2 linked regions of the Massilia litorea genome follow. The main gene of each other region encodes a partner of the protein of the gene in region 2 in a complex. Links are inferred from orthologs where the notes say so. Each region holds a gene or a part of one and is shown on either strand. Other genes may lie near its edges.

What was found.
Region 1: the proteins of pmbA (region 2) and tldD are in contact, whole or in part, in a solved structure (PDB 5NJ9), measured with the Escherichia coli proteins. The link is inferred for Massilia litorea from one-to-one orthologs.

Annotation. Positions count from the first base shown.
Region 1 is NZ_CP062941.1:77,403-80,701, forward strand. The notes cover bases 29-3,010. They hold tldD (metalloprotease TldD), read right to left. Parts: upstream 2,259-3,010; coding sequence 798-2,258; downstream 29-797. Other genes in these bases: LPB04_RS00350 (TonB-dependent receptor), read left to right, coding at 29-568; LPB04_RS00360 (carbon-nitrogen hydrolase family protein), read right to left, coding at 2,526-3,010. In the rest of the region: more of LPB04_RS00350, read left to right, coding at 1-28; more of LPB04_RS00360, read right to left, coding at 3,011-3,299. UniProt on the Escherichia coli protein: Metalloprotease involved in CcdA degradation. Suppresses the inhibitory activity of the carbon storage regulator (CsrA).
Region 2 is NZ_CP062941.1:1,928,802-1,931,995, reverse strand. Bases 77-2,953 are described here. They hold pmbA (metalloprotease PmbA), read right to left. Parts: upstream 2,253-2,953; coding sequence 900-2,252; downstream 77-899. Other genes in these bases: mog (molybdopterin adenylyltransferase), read left to right, coding at 2,928-2,953; yjgA (ribosome biogenesis factor YjgA), read left to right, coding at 2,348-2,947; LPB04_RS08615 (hypothetical protein), read right to left, coding at 643-882; LPB04_RS08620 (response regulator), read left to right, coding at 77-632. Also shown: more of LPB04_RS08620, read left to right, coding at 1-76; more of mog, read left to right, coding at 2,954-3,194.

The sequences.
Region 1 (3,299 bases), 1.9 Mb from region 2 along the record:
CCTGTTCGTCTACGACCCGAGCGGCACCCGGCTCAACTACGTGCTCGACCTCACCGACAACCTCGGCGAAGTGCGTACCCGCGGCCTCGACCTGTCCGTGCTGTACCGGCTGCCGCGCAACGATTTCGGCAACATCAGCCTTTCGATCGATGGCACCTATGTCAACAAATACGAGTACCAGAACGAGCGCGGCGGCCCGTTCACGCAGAACGCCGGACGCTATGCCGACGCCAGCCCGGTGTTCCGGTGGCGCCACAACCTGCTGCTGACCTTGGTACGCGGCGACTACAGCTTCAACCTGACGAACCGCTACCTGTCGCACTACGAAGACCAGAACACGTCCGTTGCGCCCGAGTTCGCCAACAAGGTCCGGCATTACTCGACCTGGTCGCTGTCGACCACCTTCACCGGCAACAAGATGTTCGAACTGACCGCCGGTATCAAGAACCTGTTCGACAAGGAGCCGCCGTTTACGAACCAGGTCACGAACTTCCAGCTGGGCTACGATCCGCGCTATACGGATCCGATCGGGAGGACGGTGTATGCGCGGTTGACGTACAAGTTCTGAGGGGTGGCGGGTAATCCTGCAACTTCAAACGGAGGGACGCAGGGTGGGCCTCGGCGGCCCCGCGGTTTGCCGCCCACGCGTTCAACCGGCTGATGATATTTCGGGAAGAAGCCAGCGTTCGTTGAACGCGTGGGCGGGGGACCCGCCCACCCTACAGCTTAAATCCAATTCATCGCCAAAAAAAATGCCCGGCAAGCCGGGCATTCGTTCATCGCAACAGCAGCGAATTTTATGCCGTACCGCCAACGGTCACGCCATCGATCCGCAGCGTCGGCTGTCCCACGCCGACCGGCACGCTCTGGCCTTCCTTGCCGCACACGCCGACGCCCGAGTCGAGCGCCATGTCGTTGCCGATCATCGAGATGCGGTTCATGACTTCCGGGCCGTTGCCGATCAGGGTTGCGCCCTTGACCGGATAGGTGATCTTGCCGTCTTCGATCATGTAGGCTTCGCTGGCCGAGAACACGAACTTGCCGTTCGTGATGTCGACCTGGCCGCCGCCGAAGTTGACCGCGTACAGGCCGTTCTTGACCGAGGCCAGGATTTCGGCCGGGTCCTTGTCGCCCGCCAGCATGTAGGTGTTCGTCATGCGCGGCATCGGCAGGTGGGCGAAGGACTCGCGGCGGGCGTTGCCGGTGATCGGCATCTTCATCAGGCGCGCGTTCATCGTGTCCTGGATATAGCCCTTCAGGATGCCGTCCTCGATCAGCGTCGTGCACTGGGTCGGATTGCCTTCGTCGTCCATGTTGAGCGAACCGCGGCGGTCCTTCAGGGTACCGTCGTCGACCACGGTCACGCCCTTGGCAGCCACGCGCTGGCCGATCATGCCGGCATACGAGGACGAACCCTTGCGATTAAAATCGCCTTCCAGGCCGTGGCCGACGGCTTCGTGCAGCAGCACGCCGGGCCAGCCCGGTCCGAGCACGATCGTCATCGGGCCGGCCGGGGCCGGGCGCGCATCGAGGTTGACCAGCGCCGATTTCACCGCCTCGGTCGCATAGCGGTCGAGGATCTCGTCGTCGAAATAGCCGTAGTCGAAACGGCCGCCGCCGCCCGAGGAACCGGTCTCGCGCCGGCCGTTCTGCTCGGCGATCACGGTGACGGACACGCGCACCAGCGGCCGGATGTCGGCGGCCAGCACGCCGTCGCTGCGCACCACCAGCACTACGTCGTATTCGCCGGCCAGGCCTGCCATCACCTGCACCACGCGCGGATCCTTGGCGCGTGCCATTTTCTCGACGCGCTCGAGCAGGCGCACCTTGGCGGTGGCGTCGAGCGAGGCGAGCGGATCGCGCGGCAGGTAGAGCGAACGGCCGCCGGTCGGCGTCGTGCTGGCCGCAACCTTCACGCGGCCGGCGCCGGCGCGCGCGATGGTGCGCGTCGCGGCCGCCGCGTCGAGCAGCGCGGATTCGGAGATCTCGTCGGAATAGGCAAAGGCCGTCTTCTCGCCCGAGATGGCGCGCACGCCCACGCCCTGGTCGATCGAGAAGCTGCCGGTCTTGACGATGCCCTCTTCCAGGCTCCAGCCTTCGCTCTTGGTGAACTGGAAATACAGGTCGGCGTAATCGACCTTGTGGGTGAACATCGTGCCCAGCGTGCGCAGCAACTTGCCTTCGTCGAGGCCAAATGGCGTCAGCAGCACATCGCGTGCGACAGCCAGGGAGGAAAGATTCGGTTCGAATGGGGTCATTTTGCGTCTTGTCTCGGTCTCGTGAGGATTCGGGCATTGTGCCATATCCGCCTGGATCGTACCGGTGCGGACGCGGGTGTCTGGCCAAGCAAGCAGCGTAACGTAGGGTGGGCACTCGTGCCCACGCGGGCGCACTTGTGCGCCGTGGTATCGCGACAAAACATCGTAAACGCAGCAATCGCCATGTTGGATACGTTGCGGCATTCAACTGCACGTACGCGTGGGCACAAGTGCCCACCCTACGTTACCTCGGCGTTCCAGGCGAGATCACATTTTTCGGTGCCGTAGCGCCGGCAGGCTCTCGCGCACCGATGCCAGGAACGCCGGATCGAGCTCGCCCGACACCACGCCCTCCCCTTCGCGCAACACGTCCTTCACTTCGCCCCAGGGATCGACCAGCATGCTGTGGCCGAAAGTGCGGCGGCCGTTGGCATGGGTGCCGCCCTGGGCCGAAGCGAGCACATAGCACTGGTTTTCGATGGCGCGGGCGCGCAGCAGGACTTCCCAGTGGGCGCTGCCGGTGGTGTGGGTAAAAGCGGCCGGGACCACGATCAGCGCGCATTCGCCCATGGCGCGGTAGAGCTCGGGGAAACGCAGGTCGTAGCAGACCGACAGGCCGACCCGGCCGAACGGCGCCTCGAAGCTGCCGACCGCTTCGCCCGGCACGATGGTGCGCGCTTCGTCATAGGATTCGCCGCCCTTGTTGAAGCCGAACAGGTGGATCTTGTCGTAGCGGCCGATCGATGCACCCTGCGGGTCGTAGACCAGCGTCGTGTTGAGCACCTTGCCGTCTTCCTGCGAGCGCAGCGGCAGGGTGCCGCCGATCAGCCAGATGCCGTGCTCGCGCGCCAGCGCCGCCATGCAGTCCTGGATCGGGCCGGCGCCTTCCGGCTCGGCATGGCGCACTTTATCGGTATCGGTCATGCCCATGATGGGCCAGTATTCGGGCAGGGTCACCAGGGTCGCACCCGCGGCGGCCGCTTCGCCGACGAGGCGGCGCGCGGTGGCGAGGTTGTGGGCGACGTCGGGGCTGGACACCAT
Region 2 (3,194 bases):
ATAGCGGCGAAGGCATGCCGCCTGAAGTCGCTGCGCGCGTATTCGAGCCCTTCTTCACCACCAAGGGCGTCGGCAAGGGCACGGGCCTGGGCCTGTCCCAGGTCTACGGCATGGCCCAGCAATCGGGCGGCGCGGCGCGCATCCTGAGCGAACAGGGGGTCGGCACGACGGTCGAGATCTGGCTGCCGGTGGCCTCCAGCGGCGCAGGCGCGCCAGCCCTGCCGGAACGCGCAGCCACCGCCACGCCGCGTCCGGGGGCGCGTATCCTGGTGGTCGAGGACGACGATTTCGTGCGCGAGTCGATGGTCGAATCGCTCGAGGCGCTCGGCCACAGGGTGGCCCAGGCGGCCGACGGCGAGGCCGGCTTGCGCGAACTGCTGCGGGCGCGGCCCGACCTGATCATTACAGACTACCTGATGCCGGGGATGACGGGGGCGGAACTGGTGCAGCGCGCCCGCGCCGAATTGCCGGGCGTGCCGATGATCATCGCCACCGGTTATGCCGACATGAAGGCGATCGAACAGGTGATCGGAAACGATATGCTGCTACGCAAGCCGTTCCAGCTGGCGGAGCTGGCCACGGCCGTGGAGAAGGCGCTGCACAAGCTGGGAGACGAGGCAACGGCGGGCTGAGGACCCAGCCTCAGAGCTGCACGCCCAGGTGCTTCTCCACCCAGGCATGCGCATCTTCGACCGTGTCGAAGTGCACGGTCGCGATCACCGTCTTGTCGTGCGCCAGGCAGCTGGCATACACCCGCTTTTCATCGGCTGAACTGAGCAGGTCGGACTGGGGGGAGAGCTCGACCGATGCCACCAGGTCGAGGTTCAGCAGCACCGCCTTCTTCGGGTTGTTTTCCTTGTCGATACGAACGAATCGGCTCATGCTATTCCCTATATAAATCAATTACCTGCGACGACCATCTTCTCGATCAGGATCGAGCCCGTCGATTTATTCCCGCGCGACAGCACGTCGTTGCCGACGCCGACGATCTGCTGGAACATCTCGCGCATATTGCCGGCGATCGTGATTTCCTCGACCGGATACTGGATGACGCCATTCTCGACCCAGTAGCCCGAGGCGCCGCGCGAATAGTCGCCGGTGACGTAGTTCACGCCCTGCCCCATCAGTTCCGTCACGAGCAGGCCGGTGCCCATCTTGCGCAGCATGCCTTCGAAATCGTCGGCCAGCCTGGTCTCGTCCGAGGTGATGGTGAGATTGTGCGCGCCGCCGGCATTGCCGGTGGTTTTCATGCCGAGCTTGCGGGCCGAATACGAGGACAGGAAGTACCCCTGCAGCACGCCGCTGTCGATGACCTTGCGGCGCACGGTGCGCACGCCTTCCTCGTCAAAAGGCGAAGAACCGACTTCGCCGATCACGTGCGGGTCTTCCATGATCTGGATGTGGCTCGGGAAGACCTGCTTGCCCAGGGTATCGAGGAGGAAGCTCGACTTGCGGTAGAGCGAGCCGCCGGAAACGGCCTGGACAAAGGCGCCGACCAGGCCGGCGGCCAGCGGCGCCTCGAACAGCACCGGGCAGCTGCGGGTGTCGAGTTTTCTTGCGTTCAGGCGTGCCAGCGCGCGTTCGGCGGCGTAGCGGCCGACCGCTTCCGGCTTGGCCAGCTTTTTCGGGTCGCGCGCCGAGGTGTACCAGTCGTCGCGCTGCATTTTATTACCCTTGCCGGCGATCGGCGCGACCGACATCGTGTGGCGCGAGAACGGATAGCCGCCCATGAAGCCGCGCGTGTTGGCGGCCACGAAGTGCGATTGCTGCACGTAGACGCTGGCGCCTTCGCTGTTGGTGATGCGGCGGTCGACCTCGAAGGCGGCGTTCTCGCAGCGCTGGGCCAGTTCCACGGCTTCCTCGGTGCTGATCTGCCATGGGTAGCACAGGCGCAGGTCGCGCGGGTTCATCTCCAGCATGTCGGCGTCGGGCAGGCCGGCGGCATCGTCTTCGGCCGTGAAGCGGGCGATGTTCCAGGCCGCCTCCACCGTGGCGCGCAACGAGGTCTCCGAAAAATCGGAGGTGCTGGCGTTGCCGCGGCGCTGGCCGGCATACACCGTCACGCCGATGCCCTTGTCCTTGTTCTGCTCAATGGTTTCGATCTGGCCGCGACGCACCGACACCGACAGTCCGCTACCCTCGCTGATCTCGACCGAGGCATCGGTCGCGCCCTGCTCTTTGGCGAAAGCGAGCACGCTCTGCGCCAGCGCTTTCAGCTGGTCCTGGGTGTGGGTAAAAACGGAGTCGTTCATATCGTGTTTTTCGTCGCGAGCCCTAAAACAGTTATCATAGCAGCCGTTTACTGTTTTTACTGATCGGCTCCGTGCCAATCGGATCATTCGATACCATGCCAAATCCAAACCGCGGCTCGGTGGGCTTCCAGTCCAACGAGTTCGAGCAAGAATACGAACGCCCTTCCAAATCTGAACTCAAGCGTCAGATGGACGAGTTGCAGAAACTCGGCGCGCAGCTCGTTGCCGAGCCGCGCGACCGCGTCAAGCGCGTGCCGATGCCGGAAGACGTCAAGGACGCCATCCTGATGTGCCAGACCATCACGAACCACGAAGGCCGCCGTCGCCAGCTGCAGTTCGTCGGCAAGAAGATGCGCACGCTCACCGAAGAGGAAGTGGCCGTCATCCAGCGCACCATCGACAGCTGGAAAGGCGCCTCGAAGGCCGAGACGGCCGCGCTGCACGCGCTCGAGCGCCGCCGCGAGAAGCTGCTGACCGACGACAAGGCACTCACCACGCTGCTGGAAGAGCATCCGGAACTCGACGTGCAGCACCTGCGCACCCTGATCCGCAATGCGCGCAAGGAGCAGGCCGAGAACAAGCCGCCGAAGGCCTACCGCGAACTGTTCCAGATCCTGAAGGACCTGAGCAAGAAGAAGGCCGCCCCGACCGACGACGAAAGCGAATCCGACGACGATGAGTCCGCAGACGAGTAAGGATGTGCCGCTGGTGATCGGCCTGGTGTCGGTCTCGGACCGCGCCAGCGGCGGCGTGTACGAGGACCAGGGCATTCCTGCGCTGCAGGACTGGATCGCTTCGGCCATCACGACGCCCTACCGCATCGAGCCGCGCCTGATTCCCGACGAGCGCACGCAGATCGAGAAGACCCTGGTCGAACTGGTCGACGTGACCGGCTGCCACCTGGTGCTGACCACCGGCGGCACCGGCCCGGCGCGGCGCGAC